2 regions of the Blautia sp. CGZ-1-C1 genome follow, and region 2 is predicted to be linked to the other one. Evidence: riboswitches for the same ligand, from Rfam matches in the RefSeq annotation. Region 2 holds a riboswitch; the other holds the start of a gene.
What was found. Region 2 has a riboswitch for ZMP and ZTP ahead of AC058W_RS16285 (IMP cyclohydrolase). Riboswitches for the same ligand answer to the same signal wherever they lie in the genome.
Positions count from the first base shown of each region.

Region 1 (8,205 bases), on a different contig from region 2:
GGTAGAAAACAGTGTAGGTATTATCACTGCGATCAGCCCCCATCTTGGGTATCAGAAGGCTGCGGATATTGCAAAAAAGGCAATTAAGACAGGCGAATCTGTAAGAAGTCTGATTCTGAAAGAAAAGCTTATGGACGAGGATGAACTTAATCGTATTCTGGATCCGATCCATATGACGGAACCTGGTATTTCCGGAAAAGATTATCTTATAAAAAAATAAAAAAAACAGGCGGGAAAATCTTCCCGCCTGTAAAATCGTCTGGACACATATCATATATAAATATGATTTTTATATTTTTGAATTATTCGATTGAATACGGATGATTTTATCCGTTTGATTTCAACTGGATTAGAACAGACCTGTAATCTTACCTGTCTCGTCTACGTCGATTCTCTCAGCAGCCGGAACTTTAGGAAGACCTGGCATTGTCATAATCTCACCTGTAAGAGCTACGATGAATCCTGCACCAGCGGAAATCTTCAGGTTACGTACTGTAACTTCGAAGTCTGTAGGAGCACCCAGTTTAGTCTGGTCATCTGTTAAGCTGTACTGTGTCTTAGCTACACAGATCGGGCAGTTGCCGAAGCCAAGAGCTTCTAACTGTTTAGCCTGTTTCTGAGCGTTAGCTGTCAGAACTACTTTCTTACCTCCATAAACTTTCTGAACGATCTGGTTCAGCTTGTCTTCGATAGAACCTTCCAGTTCATATGCATAGGAGAAGTCGTTTGGTTCTTCTACAAGACGGATAACTTCTTCTGCAAGTTTGATTCCGCCTTCGCCGCCTTTTGCCCATACTTCAGAAAGAGCAACGTTAACCCCCAGTTCTTTGCATTTAGCTTCTACGAAGTCGAGCTCTGCTTTTGTATCTGTAGGGAATGCGTTGATAGCAACAACACATGGAAGTTTGTATACGTTCTTGATGTTGGAAACGTGTTTCAGACAGGTTCGGGATACCCTTCTCAAGAGCTTCCAGGTTCTCGTTGTTGAGGTCAGCTTTTGCAACGCCGCCGTTGTATTTCAGGGCACGTACAGTAGCTACGATTACAACTGCGCTTGGTTTTAAGCCAGCCATACGACACTTGATATCGAGGAATTTCTCTGCGCCAAGGTCAGCACCGAAACCAGCTTCTGTGATTGCATAATCAGCAAGTTTCATAGCCATCTTTGTAGCTGTTACGGAGTTACATCCGTGAGCGATGTTAGCGAATGGTCCGCCATGTACGATTGCAGGAACGTGTTCCAGAGTCTGTACAAGGTTTGGTTTCAGGGCATCTTTTAACAGAGCTGTCATAGCACCTTCTGCGTGAAGGTCACCGGCTGTTACCGGCTTCTGCTCGGAAACTTTACCGTATGTATAACCGATGATGATCTTGGATAATCTTTCTTTCAGGTCTTTGATGTCGCTTGCAAGACAGAGAACTGCCATGATTTCAGATGCAACTGTGATGTCGTATCCATCTTCACGAGGCATACCGTTTGTCTTTCCGCCAAGACCATCTACTACGTTACGAAGCTGACGGTCGTTCATATCTACACATCTTCTCCATGTGATCTTACGTGGGTCAATGTTTAATGCATTGCCCTGGAAGATATGGTTGTCGATCATGGCTGCAAGTAAGTTGTTAGCTGCGCCGATTGCATGGAAGTCACCTGTGAAGTGAAGGTTGATGTCTTCCATCGGAACAACCTGTGCGTATCCGCCGCCTGCTGCACCGCCTTTAACACCGAATACCGGTCCTAAAGATGGCTCACGAAGAGCTACCATAACGCTCTTGCCGAGTCTCTGCATACCATCTGCAAGACCTACAGTAGTAGTAGTTTTACCTTCACCTGCAGGAGTTGGGTTGATTGCTGTAACAAGGATTAATTTTCCATCTTTCTTGTCGCTTTCTTTCAGAAGATTGTAATCAATTTTTGCTTTATATTTTCCGTACTGTTCCAGATATTTGTCATCAATACCTGCCTTCTCTGCAATCTGAGTGATTGGAAGCATTTCGCACTCCTGTGCAATTTCGATGTCTGATTTGAATCCCATAATGTTTTTCTCCTTTCGTCTCCGCATAACATGAAAAACTTATGTTACTGTTCTGACCAGTAACTTATTTCATTAAAGGAAGTGTCGGACAGACTGTCTGTTTTACAGGTAAAAACAACTGTTAAGCTGTTTTTACGGGATAAAAAAAGGCCAGTATCTGAAATCTTCAAATACTGCCCAGACGGTCGGCTTTCACAAACCTCCGACTCCCCGTGGTTTGTATTCCACATTTTCCGTCAGTACTCGAAGGTTCCTTTAATTGATGAATACAATATAGCATTTTGAGAAAAAAATGTCAAGAAAATTTTTCTGAATCGTCAAAAAAAATTGAAAATCTGGATATGAATTGTGCAATTTTGATAATAAATAATGAGAGAAAAGCAGATTGCTGAAAGAGATTTTCATCTGTGTGACTCTGGAATGTTAAAAAAAAGACAAGAAAAGATTAAATCTGGGAAAAATAAAGGATTTTGAAACAGGAGTTCAGAAGTGAAAAAATATAAGAGAATCAAGCAAGTCCCCTGCTTCAATTGCGAAGAGCAATGAGTTTATAAGTATTTCATAAAAATTTTATGATTATATTAGTTGTCATCCACTGAAAGTATGGTAGAATAAATACACGGTATCACCTGATGTGGGTGATCAATCATATCGATATCATTGATAAACGGAGATGCAGATATGGATAGAAAAGAATTTTTGGACATCCTCAGAGGACAGTTTGCCGGAAATATGCAGGAAGGCAAGGCTGCGGCACATGTAAGATATTATGAAGATTATATACAGTCTCAGGTACGTGGCGGACGCCCGGAGAGAGAAGTTCTTGAAGAACTGGGAGATCCGCGTCTGATAGCCAAAACACTGATTGACACAGATGATGGAAGTGCACAGGAAGATTATGGAGAATATTCTTCGTATGGAAGCAGCTATGGAAGTAAAATGGATCCGCCTCCGCAGCCGGAGAAGAAATGGAAGAAGGTATTAGATCTTTCTACCTGGCATGGCAAGGCAATCGTTATTGTAGCCGCGGCTGTTGCTATTATTCTCCTTGTGCTGTTAATTGGAGCAGTTCTTCCATTCTTTATTATTCTGGCAATTATTCTTTATTTTCTTTCCTGGTTAAAGAAACGTAATAACCAGTAAAAATGTCGCTTATCACAGAGACAGCAATATTTTTCAAAAAAAGTCGGTACAGGGCTCTGATAAAGATGCCTTGTACTGATCTCTCATATTTCCAATACTTAATCGAATCAAAGAAATCCCCTGTTTTAACCGAATCAAGTAAGTCCCCTGTTTCAATTGCGAATATCTGATTGTTTAAATCGAGTCTATAACAAGAAGATAATTTATCTGACTGACTTTAAAGAAAAAATTACATATAAAATTTCTGAAAACTTATTAAATCACGTAGTTGATTTCTATTCTCTAATCCTGCCAGGTGCAGGGAAAAATCCCACATTCATTCAAATCAGGGGCGAAATATTTTGTCCCGGCGTCATTTTTTATTTTGGAAAGGAGACAGAAAATGAAACACAATTTAAAACTGAGAGAACGCCTGGGAGCTTTGCTGCTTGCATTGCTTTTTATCGTACAGGCAGTTCTGGGGCTTTTACCTGCCTGCGTAACACAGGCGGCTTCATTGTCCATAGAAACCTGGGACAATGATAAGACGGTAGACTATAGTTATCGCTTTGATATGAAATTTCAGCCCGGAATTACCACGTATGAATCCTTTGGGTGTGATAACCTGGACAGAGAGGCTTTTTCGGACAATGGGAAAAGCGAACGTGATACGGAGTGTGTCAGAGTGTATCCGGATTATAAGGCTGGAAGTGCGGGAATGCGTTATAACAATGTAGGTAAAGATGGAAACGGAAATATTGTAGATGTCCGTCTTATCCTTATGGGAGTAGAGAATGCCGAACGACGTTATGAACTGAATACTGTGGAAACGATTGTTCAGAATAAAGAAGGGGCTACTTTTGCGTGGAAAGATAATGAATCCTATCCGCTGGTCGGATTTTCCAAAAACAGCATTGGCGTATTTATTTATTCTGTAGGGTATGCGAAAGTTAAGTTCCAGTTTCTTAAGCATGGAACGGATGAGGCTTTGCCAATCAGTGGGCATGGTACGATTCGTGATATTGATGCGGGGCAAGGCGTAAGAATTCCTGCGGATTGCGGACTGGACAGTGCGTATGTTCTGAAAGAGAATGATTATCTGACAGTAGAAGGAAATACGGTAACCTCTCCGATTGGTGCCATAGAACCGGATGATCCGAGAGGCTGGCTGAATCTTTTTTACAATACAGATAATTTTACAGTAGAATTCTGTCATCAGCTTAGACTGGACAAGTGGGATAAGACCCGAGAAGATGGAATTAAGAAGGCGGGATCTCAGGAGAAATGGGCAGAAAACATAAGAAATAAATATCTGGATCCGTCAGGAAACACTTATTGTCCGACCTTTAAAGGACAGAAATATTGCAAGGCATATGCATATTTCGATTTTACGTCTTATTGTTTTGGCAATGTTGAGATGAAAAAAGCCCCGGAGAAACGTGTCGGAGAGAGTAATTGCAGTTGGGAACAGGCGAGTGTGGCAACAAAAGATCAGCCTTTTACTGTCAGACAGGGACAGGAATTCCAGTATATGATTCAGGCAGAAGTAACACCAAATAAACTGAAATCATTTGTAGTGGAGGATGTACTTGAGGATTGCCTTTCTATCGAAGATACTTCTAAAGTGAGCATTACAAATGATATAGGACAGGTAGTAACGGATCAGTTTGATATTAATATTGAGGGACAGAAGATAACCTGCAGTGCGAAACCGGAAAGTCTTCAGGAGGAGACTTTTACAGATAATCAGAATTATACATTTACTCTGAAAGTACGTCGGAAACCAGAATCAGAAATAAATATTTCAAAATACCTTGCAGAGGATGGATATACGATCCTTATCCCGAATCATGCTTCTATGAGCTATGAACGTACAAATGGAAGCGGAGATACCATGGATACAGAAACAGTGTGGGTAAAGAGTGTGATTTCTCCGGAACTTGAAGTAGTCAAGAATACATCCCAATATGAATGGAAGACAGGAGACACCGTAGACTATGAAGTTTCAGTTTCTCAGACAAAGCCGGATGTACGCGCGGTCAATGTAGTCATTACGGATGAAATTCCGGCATGTCTGCAGCTCCTGGAAGGACAGTATACAGTGCAGACAAGTGACGGCGCAGAAAGCTGTACGCTCACCAGACAGGGAGACAATGGCTGGAAAGCAGAATGCCCGTCTTTAAGATATGGAGAGATGATTACCATTCGCTTTAAATGCCAGGCGCTGGAGGATTCCAATGGTCAGGAGTGGGAAAATATTGTTGCTGCGACAGCAGATAATCTGCTTAATCCTGAAACCGGAGAACAGGAATCCCGCAAGGACATGGCAGAGGTATGGATGAACAGTCCGCATCTGGAGATTGATAAAACAGCAGACAGGTATGAATGGCAGGCGGGAGAGCAGATTGCTTACCGGATCGTGGTAAATAATGTGACTGCCGGAACCATTGCAAAAGATGTGAACATTACAGATATCGGTCTGCCACAGGGACTGATTCTTGCTGATGGGGCTCAAAGTGTGGAAGTGCTGGGCGTTCAGCAGCAGATAAATTATCCTGTACCGGATAAGAAGACCGGACAGGCATATGAAGCAAGAACTGTGGAATCCCGTATGGATGCAGATGCAAATGGTTTTGCTTTTTATTGTTCATATCTGCCATACAGTCAGCCAGTTACGATTATTTTCCATTGTGTTGCACAAGAAGATGCTAATGGCCATGAAAGTGTAAATGCCGCAACGGCAAAAGCCTCCAACGCTGAAGAGAAATCAGATGATGCCGAAGTTTATGTAAATTCCGGAGAATTCTGGATTGAGAAAAATGCAGATCATTATGAATGGCAGGTAGGAGAGCTGGTACAGTATAATGTAGTGGTCGAAAATAAAAAAGAAGGCACAGTAGCCAGAAAGGTGACTATCTGGGATACAGAGATGCCGGCAGGACTTGCACTGGAATCAGCAGATAATGTATCTGTCAGTGGCATTCCACAGAGCATTACACAGCATGTTGCGGGAACACCGGATATTCCAAACCAGCTGAACCCGGAATTTTATAATGAGACATCAGAGAAACCGGTCAGCTATGAATTTGTTCAGGAAGGAGCCGGATGGAGAATGAATATTTCAGATCTTCCTGCAAATGTTCCGGTTATGATTTCTTTCCTCTGTACAGTTACTGAAGATGCAAACGGTGCAGAGAGTATTAATGTTGCAAATGTACAGGCACAGAATGCACCGGCAGCACAGGATGATGCGGAGGTATATGTAAATACGGCGGTACTTTCTATTGATAAAAGTTTCCAGAATCCGTATCTGGCCGTTGGTGACGGACGTGCAGAAAATGAATTCCGTATTGGAGAACAGGTAAATTATCAGGTTACAGTAAACAATCTTCAGAAAGGATCGATTGCACGAAATCTTGTGATTAGTGATCTTTCTCTGCCTGAAGGACTGGCGCTGGATGAAGAAGAGGGAGCTGTTACGGTAACTGGTGTACCGGCAGCTATCCAGAATCCGGTAGCAGGAACTGATGATGCCGGAAATGAACTTAATCCGGAAAATTACAAAGAAACTGTGGAAAAACCTGTAAATTGCCAGGTTACACGTCAGGGAACCGGCTGGATAGTGACAATTTCAGATCTTCCATACCAGACACCTGTTACTGTTAATTTCCGTTGTACTGCAAAGGAAAGTGTGAACGGACAGGAAATCGTAAACACAGCACAGGCATATGCAGATAATGCACAGACAGTAAAAGATACTTCAAAGATCTGGGTAAATTCACCTGTATTAAAAGTAGAGAAAATAACTGACAAACCATTCTATAAATATGGAGATATCATTACATACCGTATTGCGCTGACACAGGAACAGACTGGCTGCGTAGCGCGTAATGTTACGTTGCATGATGTGATCGACACACAGGGAGTCCGCCTTTTAAAGGATTCTGTGGTTCTGATGGATGAGAATGGAAATGTGACAGATGCAGATGTGCAGATCAATGATGATAATACATTCCTGCTATCAACGGGAAAAGCATTGATCAAAGATGCGAGATACAGTATTTGTGATAATGACAGAGGCGGACTTTTTGAGCAGGTAATGTATAACCCGCTGGACTGCCGGCAGCAGAAAACTATGATTGTGGAATATCGGGCAGCAGTAATTGATGCCGCATTAGCAGGACAGAAAGTACATAATACTGCAGTTGCGGACAGCAATGAAAAAATACCGGCAACAGGTGAAGCGGAAACAGAGGTACATAGTCCTGTTCTGGAGATTGTCAAAGAATCAGATAAGAAAGAATATGTATCTGGTGAAAAAGGATATTATAAGCTGACAGTAAGACAGCTGCGTGAGGATGTTACGGATCAGAATATTGTTATTGAAGATGCGCTGGAAACAAAGGGAACAGCAATTGTAAAAGACAGTATTTTTGTAAAGAAAAACGGCATAGAGCTGAAAGATATTAAGACAGAGGTAACGGAAACGGGATTTGTAATCAATACAGGTGCGACATTGTCGGATATGGATAAGATTGAAGTCTGCTATGAAGTTGTATTTGAGACAGAGAGTGCAGAGGCTGAAAAAGTTGTAAATACAGCGAAGGCAAGAGGCGATATCTCACCGGAAACCTCTGCACAGCAGGAAGTATATGTAAAAACAGCACCGAAACCGACTGAAACACCAAAGCCGACTGAGACACCGAAACCGACTGAAACGCCGAAACCGACTGAGACACCAAAACCGACTGAACCGCCAAAACCAACAAAAGCGCCAGAACCAACAGACATACCGAAAGCTACACCAACACCATCTGCGCCGGGAACCTGTCCGAAGCTGACTCCGACTCCGACAAAGACACCGTCATCGGCTTATAATAATGGTAATAACAGTGGAAGTAGCAATGGAAATACCGGAAACAGCAGTTATGGAAACTCAGGAGGATATTCCAGCGGATATGGAAGTTATCAGGGTGGTTCTGTGGCAGGAAGTTCTAAGACTGGAGACACCAGACCGTTTAAGGTAATGACACTTGTCGGACTTCTT
Region 1 is NZ_JBWLUT010000123.1:981-9,185, reverse strand. It holds partial or broken gene aspA (aspartate ammonia-lyase) at 1-220, shown strand, start outside; partial or broken gene AC058W_RS11815 (formate--tetrahydrofolate ligase) at 350-2,036, opposite strand; ZMP/ZTP riboswitch at 2,205-2,290, opposite strand; gene AC058W_RS11810 (HAAS signaling domain-containing protein) at 2,718-3,179, shown strand; gene AC058W_RS11805 (isopeptide-forming domain-containing fimbrial protein) at 3,562-8,205, shown strand, end outside.
Region 1: another riboswitch for ZMP and ZTP. It lies ahead of AC058W_RS11815 (formate--tetrahydrofolate ligase); the one in region 2 lies ahead of AC058W_RS16285 (IMP cyclohydrolase).

Region 2 (15,222 bases):
AATCATTACCAACCGTGATCTGAAATTTGAGACAGATTTCGATAAGAAGATCAAAGAGTGCATGACTTCAGAGGGACTGATCACAGCCAAAGAAGGAATCACACTGGAAGAAGCCAAGAAGATTCTGGCGAAATCCCGTAAAGAGAAATTACCCATTGTAGATGATGACTTTAATTTAAAAGGTTTAATTACTATTAAAGATATTGAGAAACAGATTAAATACCCTCTGGCAGCAAAAGATGATCAGGGACGTCTTCTCTGCGGTGCAGCAGTAGGAATTACAGCTAACGTACTTGCACGTGTAGATGCACTTGTAAAAGCATCTGTAGACGTAATCGTAATCGACTCCGCTCATGGACATTCAGAGAACATACTTAAGGCTGTCCGTGAGATCAAAGATGCATATCCGGATCTGCAGGTAATCGCAGGTAACGTTGCAACAGGCGCTGCAACAAAGGCACTGATTGAGGCTGGTGTTGATGCAGTTAAAGTTGGTATCGGACCTGGATCTATCTGTACAACACGTGTCGTTGCAGGTATTGGCGTTCCACAGATCACTGCTGTTATGGATTGCTACGAAGTGGCAAAAGAATACGGAATCCCGATTATCGCAGACGGTGGTATTAAATATTCTGGAGATATCACAAAGGCTATCGCAGCCGGTGCGAATGTCTGCATGATGGGAAGCATGTTCGCAGGATGCGATGAGAGCCCGGGAACATTCGAATTGTATCAGGGTAGAAAATACAAAGTATACCGTGGTATGGGATCTATCGCAGCTATGGAGAACGGAAGTAAAGACCGTTACTTCCAGGAGAATGCGAAGAAACTTGTTCCGGAAGGTGTCGAAGGACGTGTTGCTTACAAGGGACATGTTGAGGATACTGTATTCCAGCTTATGGGTGGTCTCCGTTCCGGTATGGGATACTGTGGTGCTGAGAATATCGAAAAACTTAAGACAACAGGCAGATTTATCAAGATTTCTGCTGCATCTCTTAAGGAATCTCATCCACATGATATTCATATCACAAAAGAGGCTCCAAACTACAGCGTAGATGATAAATAATAAAGATTTACAATAATAAATGCCCCGGTTGGCTGCTGGTGGAAGGAAAGCAAATACCTTCCGGCATATGCTGACAGGGGTGTTTTTTGTATCAAGAAATCGACTTGTCGGTACACTAGAAGATACAAAAAAGTCTCCATATATGACGGAGAGAAATTATATCGCTGAGGCGATTATTGCAGGTATAGAATCCTGTAAGAGAAGGTAAAAATGAAAAAACAGATAAACAAAACTAAGAAATCAAGTAAAAAAGGCACGAAAACTGCGGCGAAGTCAGGGAGCGCAAAGAAGACGGGGAGAAAAGCAGGAACTTCAAAAAATGCAAAATCAGCCACACTCTATGAGGCGAAAAAAACAACTGTCAGAAAGAAAAGGGGAAAGAGCAGCAGAATAAAACAGAGAAATCAGCGAGTGTTTATAGCTGTCCTGTTAATTATTATCGTGCTTTTAGCTGGATGGATCGTGCTGAATCGTGCCGGGGAAAATGGATGGAGTATTGGGGATTTTTTACATAATTCGGATGACATGGTTTCTGATACAGAACAATCAGAAACATCCTCAGGAGACGATTCATCCGGTGGACCAGAGCAGTGGCAGAAAGAGGGAGCACCTTATATTGATGTGGAACTGCTCACACCAAATGAGTATTCCAGACCACAGATTCCTATCGAAAGTGTAAACTATATTGCAATTCATTACACTGCAAATCCAGGAGCAACAGCTATTGCAAACAGGAACTATTTTGAGAATCTGGCAAATACCCATGATACGAAGGTAAGCAGCCATTTTGTGGTGGGACTGGACGGAGAGGTGGTGCAGTGTATCCCTACTTCTGAAATGTCTTATGCGACGAATTCGCGCAATATAGATACAATCTCAATCGAATGCTGCCATCCGGATGAAACGGGGCAATTCAATGATTCAACATATGATTCTGTAGTGAAACTGACAGCATGGTTATGCGTGCGGTTTGGGCTCACATCCGAAAATGTGATCCGCCACTATGATGTTACTGGAAAGGACTGCCCGAAATATTATGTGGAAAATCCGGATGCATGGCTTCAGATGAAAGCGGATATTGCAGCGCAGATCAATGTAGATTATGGATTGCAAGGATAATGCCGGTAACGCAACAAAAATTTATTTCAAATTGACTATAGTAATAGAAACTTGGCTTGTATGTTTTGAAATTTTTTTATATATGTCAGAGCATCAAGTGGTCAATACACTTATGGGGATAGTAATGAGTGAACAATAATAATCACACAGAAAATAAGTACCGCACAAAAAAATTTGCCTTGAAATCCGCAAAAAAGTATTGTACTATAATAGCAACGTGTGAATTTTCACAACAGTACCTGCATGACTGGCGGAAGTAGGATTACCTACAGGGAGTGCAGTGTGTATATGAGCCGACCGCCTGGGCAGCCTGGAGAGAAAGGGTTTCCCAGGCTTTTTTTGACCTTATTTTTAATGAAAAGGAGAAAAAATTATGGAAATGTTATCACTGGAAAAAGAACTGAAAGAGAATTCCTATCCGGGAAGAGGAATCGTAATCGGACGTTCTGCAGACGGTAAGAAAGCAGTGACAGCTTATTTCATCATGGGCAGAAGCGAGAACAGCAGAAACAGAGTATTTGTAGAAGATGGAGAAGGAATCCGCACACAGGCATTTGATCCATCCAAACTTACAGATCCGAGTCTGATCATCTATGCACCTGTACGTGTACTGGGAAACAAAACAATCGTGACAAACGGAGATCAGACAGATACTGTTTATGAGGGAATGGATCATCAGCTTACTTTTGAACAGTCCTTAAGAAGCAGAGAATTTGAGCCAGACGGACCAAACTATACACCTCGTATTTCCGGAGTTATGCATGTAGAGAATGGAAAATTCAGTTATGCAATGTCAATCCTCAAGAGCAACAACGGAAATCCGGACGCATGCAACCGTTATACATTTGCATATGAGAATGCGATTGCCGGTGAGGGACATTTTATTCATACTTATAAATGCGATGGAAATCCACTTCCAAGCTTCGAGGGAGAGCCAAAACTGGTAGCGGTTCCGAATGATATGGATGAATTTGCAAACCTTCTCTGGAACAGCCTGAATGAAGATAATAAGGTATCTCTGTTTGTGAGATATATTGATATTGAAACTGGCAAGTACGAAAGCAAGATCATTAATAAGAATAAATAATAGTCACTTACTGAGTACAGATAGTGCTCATAGATTATTGTGGGCATAAGACGATGCTTTCGCAGTTAGAAATTATTTACAGGAATTAATTTTAAAATACTTATTTGGTTCATACGGAGGATTTATATAATGAAAGAATTCGAATTAAAATATGGCTGTAACCCGAATCAGAAACCTGCAAAAATTTATATGGCAGACGGATCCGAGCTTCCGGTAAAGATCCTTTCCGGAAGACCGGGATATATCAATTTCCTGGATGCATTCAACGGCTGGCAGTTGGTATCCAATCTGAAGAAAGCGACAGGACTTCCTGCAGCTACATCTTTTAAACATGTATCTCCCGCAGGTGCTGCTGTAGGACTTCCTCTTACAGAGACTCTGGCAAAGATTTACTGGGTAAATGATATGGACTGGAAGAATTTTTCGCCATTAGCATGCGCTTATGCAAGAGCCCGCGGTGCTGACAGAATGTCCTCTTTTGGTGATTTCATTTCCCTTTCTGATGTGTGTGATAAAGATACAGCACTTCTGATCAAGAGAGAGGTATCCGATGGTGTGATCGCACCTGGATACACAGAAGAAGCTCTGGAGATTCTGAAACAGAAGAAAAAAGGAAACTATAATGTAATCCAGATCGATGAGAACTTTGTACCGGCTCCGCTGGAACACAAAGAAGTATTTGGTGTAACTTTCGAACAGGGCCGTCAGGAACTTGAAATCGATGATGCAATGCTTTCCAATATTGTGACAGAGAATAAAGAGCTTACAGAAGAAGCAAAACGTGATATGAAGATTTCCCTGATCATTCTGAAATATACACAGTCCAATTCCGTATGTTTCGTAAAAGATGGACAGGCAATCGGTGTAGGAGCAGGACAGCAGTCACGTGTACATTGTACAAGACTTGCAGGCCAGAAGGCGGACAACTGGTACCTTCGCCAGTGCCCGAAAGTGCTGAATCTGCCATTTAAAGATACAATTTCACGTGCGGAACGTGACAATGCCATTGATGTTTATATCGGTGATGAATATATGGATGTACTTGCTGACGGTATGTGGGAGAAAACTTTCACAGAGAAACCGGAAGTATTTACAAAGGAAGAGAAACGTGCATGGCTGGATCAGATGACTGATGTTACACTTGGATCTGATGCATTCTTCCCATTCAGTGATAATATTGAGCGTGCTCATAAGAGTGGCGTGAAGTATATTGCTGAGCCGGGTGGATCTGTGCGTGATGATGCTGTGATCGAGACTTGTAATAAATATGGAATGGTGATGAGCTTTACTGGAATCAGATTGTTCCATCATTAATAAAACTGGTATGGGTACGCACGAGACACTGGATGTGGTCAAATACATCCAGTGTCTCGTGCTGAAGAATATAAAAAAGCATCAGCAAATGCTGATGCTTTAAGAGCGATAGACGGGGCTCGAACCCGCGGTCTCGACCTTGGCAAGGTCGCGCGTTACCAACTACGCCACTATCGCATTTATTAAATTGTTTGCTAGGATATTTTCCTCAGCGACAAGATATATGTTACTATAAAAAATATTATTTGTCAAATACTTTTTATTGATTTTGAGAATATTTTTTGAAAAAAGTTATGGCTGCTTCATATCGGGGAATAAAATTTGAATATTTCGTGAAGTCTTGGATGGGAAAATTGCAAAAGAGCAGGGGCTGTGCTATGATAATTGAATGTAAAGCAATAAAGGAGATGAAATTTGCTTATGAAAAAAAGACTGATGATGCTGGCTCTTTGTTCTGCGCTTGCAGTTCCGACTACAGTATCAGCGGATATCCTTGATTATGAGGGTACGATTAATGCTTACAAGCAAGACAATAAGACTGCCCAGACTTTTGAGATTGACAATGGAAGCGGGGAGAAAGTAACTGCGGTTGCCAAGACAGATATAGTTTCGATATCTGTCAAGTCTACATATATAAGATCTAATCCTGGTAAGGACGGAAAGAAATTAAAGAAAGTTTATCTTGGAACGAGCGTGGAACGTGTTGCTGTTTGTGATAATGGCTGGAGTAAGGTGACCTATGAATATAAGAATAAGAACGGCGAACAGAGGGTCAGCGGTTATGTGCAGACAAAGAATATCAATGACAGTGATCAGGTAAAGGCCGCGAAAGGAACTTTTACAGCATTAAAAGACAGCGATATTCTGGATTATCCAGGTAAGAAGGATGGGGAAGTGGTAGGTGAGATCATTCAGGAGGATGAGGTTAAACGACTTTCCACTGTCAATGATATATGGAGTCAGATTTCCTATAAGAATGATGAGGGAAAGAAAAAAATCGGCTATATACCAACCAGTGTGCTGGAGAATGTGACAGACACGAAAGAAAGCGAGGAAGAGACAAAAATCGCAGAGGTAGATGGACAGGAAGCGGGTGTCATCCATAAAAGCGAAGGCAAGGGAGTTTTTGCCGATGCGGTGGAAGGCGTGACTGCATCTAAAGGTGAATCTGTCAATGGCGTACAGATTGGTACCCCGGTGGCAGTGTCATCAGAGGCAACTTTGAAGCCATTAGGAACATTTAAGATTACACATTATTGTCCATGCAGCATTTGTTGTGGCCCATGGGCAAACGGCATTACAGCATCAGGTGTAACAGCTACAACAAATCATACGATTGCTGTAGATCCTTCGCAGATTCCATATGGTTCCAAAGTTGTAATCAATGGACAAGTCTATGTTGCTGAGGACTGTGGCGGTGCAATTAAGCAGAATTGTATCGATATTTATGTTGCTACTCACCAGGAGGGTGAAGATAAAGGCGTGTATTATACAGATGTATATTTGCTTCAGGAGTAGAAGTCAGTCGGATATTTGCAATCCGCTTCCAGTACGTGGCTCTACACCGAATAACTGCTTATTGCTCTCTGCAATTGAAGCAGGGGACTTACTCGATTCGGTTAAAGTCTGATAAATGAGAGAATAATAAAATCCAGAAGAATCCAAATATGAAATGAAATAAATCATATTTGGGATTACTTCTGGACTTTTTTATGATTTCATAGAGAAAGCGTAACTGTTCAGTGCCTTTATAGTTACGAGAAAGTTCTATATTTTATGCGTTCTGAAGTGCCTGTTCGATGTCAGCAATAATATCATCTGCGTTTTCGATACCAACGGAGAGACGGATCATTCCCGGTGATACTCCGGCTTCTGCAAGCTGTTCATCATTCATCTGACGATGCGTGTGGCTTGCCGGATGAAGAATCATAGTCTTAGATGCCGCTACATGAGTAGCGATAGTAGCAAGTTTCAGACTGTCCATAAAACGGACGGCTGCTTCTCTGCCACCTGTTAATTCAAAGGAAATAACACCGCAGGTTCTGCCTCCGTTCATGTATTTCTGAGCCAGTGGATAATATTTGTCATCCGGAAGCCCTGCATAGTTTACGTGAGAGACTTTCTCGTGGGCATTCAGAAATTCTGCGATTTTCTGTGCATTATAGCAGTGACGTTCTACGCGAAGTGGCAATGTTTCCAGTCCAAGGTTCAGAAGGAAACAGTTTGTCGGAGATGGAATAGAGCCAAGGTCACGCATCAGCTGAGAGGTTGCCTTTGTGATATACGCTTTTTTTCCAAACTGTTTCGTGTAGATTACGCCATGATAAGATTCATCTGGTTCTGTCAGACCATGATATTTATGTCCATAAGCATCCCAGTCAAAGTTGCCGCTGTCAACGATAGCTCCGCCAACTTGTACAGCATGTCCGTCCATATATTTGGTGGTGGAATGAGTAACGATATCTGCACCCCATTCAAAAGGACGACAGTTAACAGGAGTAGCGAAGGTGTTGTCTACGATAAGCGGAACTTCATGCTCGTGAGCAACCTTTGCGAATTTCTCGATATCCAGAATAACCAGAGCAGGATTTGCGATTGTTTCTGCGAAAAGTACTTTGGTGTTAGGGCGGAAAGCAGCAGCAATTTCCTCAGCACTTGCATCTGTATCAACGAAAGTGCAGTCAATGCCGAGCTTTTTGAAAGTAACGGCAAGAAGATTGAATGTTCCTCCGTAAATAGTGGAAGCAGCTACGACATGATCACCTGCTTCGCAGATATTAAAGACCGCATAGAAATTAGCAGCCTGTCCGGAAGAGGTAAGGATTGCGGCAACACCACCCTCCAGATCAGCGATTTTTGCAGCTACGGCATCGTTAGTCGGATTCTGAAGACGGGTGTAGAAATATCCTTCTGCCTTCAGGTCAAAAAGCTGTCCCATTTCATCAGTGGTATCATATTTGTAAGTGGTACTCTGATAAACCGGGAGTGCGCATGGTTCACCCTTGGATGGAGTGTAACCGGAATGGAGACATTTAGTCTCGAGTTTAAAGTCACTCATGAGTCTGGTTCCTTTCTTATGTTAAATTGCTTCAATAAAATGTTGTATTAATATTGGGAAAATGATGATATTGATACAAAATTTCATGATAGTCTTAGAAAATTATACCTCTGAAATTTGTAGAAGACAATATGAAAAGGGAAATAAAAAATCTAAAAAATGTAATAAAAAGATGCCCAGGCTTTTTCTAACCAGCAGTGAGTAAAAAATGTAATAAAAAAATGCCCAGAGCCGGAATCGAACCAGCGACACGAGGATTTTCAGTCCTCTGCTCTACCAACTGAGCTATCTGGGCATTTGGTTTGTGATTTATTGTTTATCACGGGGTTTATAATATCATATAGATTGTTTGAATGCAAGCAAAATTTTCGCTTTTTGCGAAAAAAGAGATAATAAAGTTTCTATTTAAAAAGGGACGCTGCGAAAAATAGATGTGTCAGAAAACATCTATTTTTCGCAGCTGGTAATTGGAAAAGTGTAGAAATTTCCTGCCTTAAAATGGACTGATGCCAGATGGAAAGGAAGCATTACCTTGCCATCTGATAAATTTTTTCCATGTCTTTCATGTTGAGTTGTTTGAATACACCGATGGTGCGGGTGTCTTCGAAGCTGCATTTGAAGGCGAGGTCGTGGATTTCCTGGTCGGTCAGGTCGAGGCCGAGTTCGTGGAGGCTGGTTGGCATTTCTACGGAGCGGAAGAAGTTTTCCATTGCTTCGATTCCGGCGAGGGCGGTTTCTTTGAAATCTGTTCCGCAGGGGATATCGAATACGTTTGTTGCGAATTGGGCGAAGCGTTCCGGGTTTACTTCGTAGACGTAGCGTGCCCAGCTTCCCCAGATGGCTGCGAGGCCTGCGCCGTGAGTGACATCATAGACTCCGCCGAGTTCATGTTCCAACTGGTGGCATGCCCAGTCACCACCGCCGGTTCCACATCCTGTGAGGCCGTTGTGAGAGAGGCTTCCGGCCCACATGATTTCGGCTCTGGCGCTGTAGTTGTCTGGTTCTTTCATGAGGATACGGGCGTTGTAAATGACAGTCTGCATCAGGGATTCGCTGATACTGTCAGTGATTTCCATGGTTTCAATGTTTACGAAATAGCGTTCCATGGTGTGCATAAGGATGTCTACACAGCCACTTTCAGTTTGATACTGCGGGAGAGTGTAGGTGAGGCGCGGGTTCAGGATGGCGAATTTCGGTCTGCAGTAATCTGTTTTTGCACAGCCTCTTTTTTCTTTTGTTTCTTCATTTGTAATGACACTGGAACTGCTCATCTCGCTTCCGGAGGCTGCAATGGTAAGGACTACACCGATAGGGAGACAGGCGGTTGGGGTTGCTTTTTTCAGACAGAAATCCCAGACGTCTGTTTCTGGATTTGCGACACCGTAGCCGATGGCTTTGGAGGAGTCGATTACACTTCCACCACCGACGGCAAGAATAAAGTCTACATTTTCTTTTTTACATAATTCGATTCCCTCGCGGACCTTGGAAAGGTGAGGATTTGGAACAACGCCTCCCAGAGTGACGTATTCAAGTCCGGCTTCTTCGAGATTGGCTTTCAGCTCATCGATAAGTCCGGAACGGACAGCACTCTGTCCACCGAAATGAATCAGCACTTTTTTTGCCCCATATTCTTTCAGCAGAGAACCTGCCTGAAGGTGGGTATCTTTGCCAAAGATGACACGGGTTGGTGTATAATATTCGAAATTTCTCATAATGTATGTTATGCCTCCTGAAATTTAGAAAAATTGATAATGGATTTAACCGAATCAAGTAAGTCCCCTGCTTCAATTGCGAAGAGCAATAAGCAGTGGGTGGGGACTTGCTTGTATCAGGAGGGGTACAAGCCCCTCCTGATAAACTGCGAGGCAGTTATTCGGTGTAGAGCCACGTAGCGGAAGCGGATTGCGAATATCCGATTGACTCATTTGCATGATGTTAAAGGTAAAGCTTTGCCTTTGGTATCATTATATCTTAATTAAAACAGATAATGGGGAAATAGTCAAAGAAATAATAAGAGTAGAACAGTAACGCGGAAAATATCTGGACAGAATCATCGCACTTGAAAATGAAGATTATGAGAAATTTAGCAGAGATAACAGTATCCTTGTATGGGTATAAATTTATAATATCTATAATTTTTTGCACAGTATCTATAATTTCCTTCACGCGAAAAAAGGAAAGACAGAAATTTATAGATTTTAGACAGATTATTTTATGGGCATTGTGCGAGGGGGATGCTATGATAAATACACTTAAATATACAAAGTGAACAAAAAAGGAGGAAAAAAGAAATGAAGAAAAGAATGTACAAGATTATGGCACTTGCCATGACAGCAGCTATGGTGGTACCTATGGCAGCTCAGACAACTGCATTTGCAGCTGACGACAAAGAAATTACTTACTGGAATATCGCGGTAGAAAGCCCGGACAAAGATATTGTTACCGCAGCAGTAGATAAGTTCAACAAAGAGACAGAGTCAGGTTACACCGTAAACCAGGTTTCCATCCAGAACGATACATACAAAGAGAAACTGGTTATTGCCATGAGCTCAGGTGAGTGTCCTGATATGTACTCAAGCTGGTCAGGTGGTCCAATGTATGAATACATTGATTCCGGATTTGCACAGCCAATCGATGATCTTCTGGATCAGTCTGATCTTAAAGACAAACTTCTGGATGCAGCAATTGAACAGGGAAGTTATAACGGACATGTATATGCAATCCCATATCTGAATGTATCTCTGGCAGGTATCTTCTATAACAAAGAAATGTTTGATAAATATGGTCTGGAAGAACCAAAGACATTGGCAGATCTGGAAAATATCTGTGCAACATTAAAAGAGAACGGAATTACACCATTTGCACTTGCTAATGGATCTAAATGGACAGGATCTATGTACTTCATGTCTCTGGCAGCTCGTTACGGCGGACTTGAACCGTTCCAGAATGCAGTTGCAGGAACTGGCAAATTTACAGATGACTGCTTCATCAAAGCTGGCGAGAAGATTCAGGAGTGGGTTAACAACGGATACTTCCCGGATGGCGTAAACTCCTTAAGTGAAGATGATGGACAGGCTAAACAGTTAATGTATCAGGAAACAGCAGGTATGCTTCTTTGCGGCTCCTGGTATACAGGAACATTCCAGTCTGACAGCGAAGAGTTCTATCAGAAAATCGGCTGGTTCCCATTCCCGGCAATTGATGGCTCCGATGCAGACTCTACAATCCAGATCGGTACTGTAGGTGACCAGTTCATTTCCTTCAACTGTGAAGGCGACAAGCTTGCAGCAGCATTTGAATGTGCAGCAGATCACTTATCAGATGAAGTTACTGATATCACATATTCCAACAACAAGATCGTTCCTGTAAAAGATGCAGGCGATCACATCACAGATCCGGTTGTAAAAGAAATCTTTGACGCAGCTCAGGAAGCATCTTCTATTCAGCTGTGGTACGACCAGTATCTGCCAACATCTGTTGCATCTGCACATCTGGATGGACTTCAGGAAGTATTTGGTCTGACAAAGACTCCTCAGGAAGCACAGGAAGAAATGCAGGCAGCAATGGACGAATACTTAAGCACAAAATCTGATTCTGCAGCAGACGATACAACAGAAGAAACAGCAGATGATGCAGCAGAAGATGCTGAATAATTTGTAAAGCAGGCGTTCATTTTGACCTGAGTAAGGCAATAGCAGAAGGGGTCTGCACAGTAAAAAGTGCGGATCCCTTTATCTTGAAAATATGTAAGCACAAAGAGTGTGCTTGAAAAATTATTTCAATTAAATTATAAATTGGGTTTCAAACATTTTTTAGGCAGCGGAGAGCTACATTTTATTTATATTAACGATAAGTAAGATGTGTGATGAAATCTGATTTTATAACATGTCAAGCAGCATGTCAGGAAAGTATATCAAAAAGTCATATCAATATATCTGAACATATTCCGAAAGTATTTTTCAAACATACTCTGGCATATACAGGATTACAGATTTTTGCAGTCCGTAAATATTTCAGGTCAGATGAAAATAACAAAAAGTAATAAATAAAAGGGAGGCAGAAAAAAATGAATGAAAAGGGAATGTCTCTGTTGCAGTTAAGACAGAGAAAAACACGCCAGACAGCAGCACTTTTCCTGGCACCGGTCATCATTTTATTAATAGTATTTATTGCATATCCAATCGTAGATACATTTATCACCAGTGGATACCAGTGGAATGGTATTTCAGCAGATAAAAAAATGGTTGGATTTGCAAACTGGGCGAAACTGATCAAAGACACGAAATTCTGGATTGCATTTAAGAATAATGTAATCATTATGATCTTATCCATTGTAATTCAGATTCCTTTAGGTCTTGCAATGGCAACATTTCTTGACTTTGGTGGTAAGAAATTGACTGTCTTTAAAGTTATCTGGTTTATTCCAATGCTGATGTCATCTGTTGCAATCGGTTTCCTTTTTACCTACGCACTTGCAACAAACGGTGGTATCGTAAGTACGATTTCAGGCTGGTTTGGCGGTGGCAACATTGACCTTCTGGGAAATCCGAAGCTGGCACTGATCACAGTTATCCTGATCATTGCATGGCAGTTCACTCCATTTTATATGGTTTACTTTATGGCTGGTTATACAAATATTCCATATGATGTATTTGAGGCAGCCAGAATTGATGGTGCTACAAGAGGACAGTATTTCTGGAAGATTGCACTTCCGCTTCTTGTTCCGTCTATCAAGAGTGCAGCAATCCTTTCTATGGTAGGATCTCTGAAATACTTCGATTTAATCTATGTAATGACAGGCGGTGGTCCTGGTACATCAACAGAGCTGATGGCAACTTACATGTACAAAGAGTCATTCAAGAACTTTAACATGGGTTATGGTTCAGCCATTGCAGGTGGTATGTTTATCCTGATCACAATGGTATCTATGATCACAATGAAACTTGTAAACGGAAAACAGGAGGATTAAGGAATGGACAGCTATAAGAAAAGTAAAAGAAAAAGTATCATAGCCTGGACTGTTGCCTTTATCCTGGCTATCGGAGCAGCAATTGTATCATTTATGCCTTTTGTATTCATGGTACTGAACTCTTTTAAAGAAAAGTTTGAAATGCTTACAAAAGGTGTATTTCAGCTCCCGGATAAATTAAACTGGTCAAACTATACAGAAGTACTGACGGGTGGATTCGGAAACTATTTTAAGAACAGTGTTATCGTTCTTGCTATTTCCCTGATTCTGTTATTATTTATCTCTGCCTGTGCATCTTATCCGCTGGCAAGATTTAAATTTAAAATGGCACAGCCGATTTATGCGATCATCGTAGCATGTATGTCAATTCCGGTACATATTACATTGATTCCGGTATTCAAAATGTCGAAGTCAACCGGACTTTACGATACGATTTGGTCACTGATCGGACCATACATTGCATTTGCAGTTCCGATTTCTGTGTTTATCCTGACAAGCTTTATGAAAGAGATTCCGAGGGAAATCGAAGAATCAGCAGAAATTGACGGATGTGGAAAAATCCAGATGTTCTTTTCCATGATCCTGCCTCTGTCCAAACCAGGTATGGCAACACTTGCTATTTACAACGGCGTAAATATGTGGAATGAGTTTTCTTTTGCAAACACACTGACACAGTCAGCACAGAACCGTACCCTTCCACTGGCAATCTGGGAATTCCAGGGACAGTATTCCATGAATACACCAATGATCATGGCAGTTCTTACTCTGACATTGTTGCCGATGGTTATCATGTTTATCGTATTCCAGGATAAGCTGGTAAAAGGTATGACAGCAGGTGCTGTAAAGGGTTGATATTATCCGGAACATTTGTTGTACTTATTTGCTGGTGAATAATGAATGTGATATGATAGATAACATCATAACATCCGAATAAGAAAATTCCATATTCAATATAGAAATCAATCAGGTTGGGGACAAAAAATTTTTGGCCCCAACTTCATGTATATAAAAAATATGTGACAGATAAGGAAAAACAACATGAAAAAATGGATAACAAAATTCAAACACTGGAAGTTTGATAAAAAGCTTCGCCTATTTGAAACCGTCAGTATTCTTCTTGTAGCGCTGACGGTTGCAGGTGTTTCTCTGAGCTTTTTTTGTGGCAGCTATGAAAGAACAGTCGGTAGAATTGCTGCAAATGCAGAATAATACAGTTTCAGAGTCATTTCGGGATTCTATGAATTCGTATAAAGAGCTTGTGCTGGGAACAATTATGGATGATTCTGTTCAGAATTATTGCAGGCAGGTGGAACATGATAATCTGAAAACAGCAGACATTAATGCGATTTACAGTAAGCTTGAAAATCTGAATAACATGTATGAAAGCATGAATTTTGCAGCAGTTGTCAGTAAAGATTATGAAAACTATTACTATAGAGGCAAAGGCACGCTGTCAGTTACACAGTTCGAAGAGGTATATCCTCAGGCATATATAAGAGGCAAATATGCGCAGAAAGGAACATTGAAGGTTTCCTATAATAATGATTATTATAAAGGAAACAGATATACGTTAAGTATATATTATCCGTTGTATGACTGTAGTAAAGTGTCCGGCGAAAAAGGACTTTTGTGTATGAATTTTGATGATCCGGCTGTGCAGAGAATGCTGGCTACAGGTGATTCATCAGCAGAAACGATAGTTGTTGACACTGACGGGATGATTTTACTGTCTGAGGATAAAGAGAAGACAGGACGATATGTAAATTACATAGATGATATGGAAAATGGAATACAGACTTTTTCAGAGAGTGGAAATATGTATGTATGCCAGAAAATCAAAGGATGGAATTATTATGTCGTCAGTTCTGTATCCAGTTATAAATTATTTGAATCGGCATTACGAACATTAATTGTAGTTATTCTGGTACTTGTGGTGGTTCTGACAGTTGCAAGCTTTATTACAAAGGTTCTGATCAGAAGGATGTATCGGCCTTTGGATAAGGTAGTATCAAAAATGGATCACGTTGCAACAGGATCTTTACGAACACGAATCAATGTAGAAAATATGGGAGAAGATTTTACGAAGCTTGCGGTGGGATTTAACTCTATGATGGACGAAATCGAGGTGCTGATGGAGCAGGTAAAACTGGAACAGCATCAGTTAGAGCAGATTCGTTTTAATGCCCTTCAGTCTCAGATTCAGCCGCATTTTCTTTATAATACGCTGGAATGTATTCACTGGCAGGCAATTGCCGAGGGAAACAAGGAAATTTCCACGATGGTAAAAGCACTGGCAAAATATTACAGAATCTGCCTCAGCAACGGGCATGATGTGATTTCGCTTAGAGAAGAAGTAGAGCATATCAGAAATTATATGATCATTCAGAATATGAGATATGACAACATTATCGGAAGTGAAATCGTAATTGAACCGCAGGTGGAAGAGAGTCTGATACCGAAGCTGACTTTACAGCCATTGGTTGAAAATTCCATTTATCATGGAATGAAAGTAAAAGAGGGAAAAAGAGGCACTTTGTATCTGACAGCTATGAAAGTTGAGGATGAAGTGGTAATCACTGTATCTGATACAGGAACGGGAATGAGCCAGA
Region 2 is NZ_JBWLUT010000178.1:20,912-36,133, reverse strand. It holds gene guaB (IMP dehydrogenase) at 1-1,066, shown strand, start outside; gene AC058W_RS16290 (peptidoglycan recognition protein family protein) at 1,277-2,185, shown strand; ZMP/ZTP riboswitch at 2,419-2,499, shown strand; gene AC058W_RS16285 (IMP cyclohydrolase) at 2,559-3,272, shown strand; gene AC058W_RS16280 (phosphoribosylaminoimidazolecarboxamide formyltransferase) at 3,402-4,586, shown strand; tRNA gene AC058W_RS16275 (tRNA-Gly) at 4,691-4,763, opposite strand; gene AC058W_RS16270 (3D domain-containing protein) at 5,007-6,104, shown strand; gene AC058W_RS16265 (O-acetylhomoserine aminocarboxypropyltransferase/cysteine synthase family protein) at 6,361-7,644, opposite strand; tRNA gene AC058W_RS16260 (tRNA-Phe) at 7,867-7,939, opposite strand; gene AC058W_RS16255 (iron-containing alcohol dehydrogenase) at 8,172-9,356, opposite strand; gene AC058W_RS16250 (extracellular solute-binding protein) at 9,936-11,297, shown strand; gene AC058W_RS16245 (carbohydrate ABC transporter permease) at 11,711-12,613, shown strand; gene AC058W_RS16240 (carbohydrate ABC transporter permease) at 12,617-13,465, shown strand; gene AC058W_RS16235 (hypothetical protein) at 13,652-13,822, shown strand; gene AC058W_RS16230 (sensor histidine kinase) at 13,851-15,222, shown strand, end outside.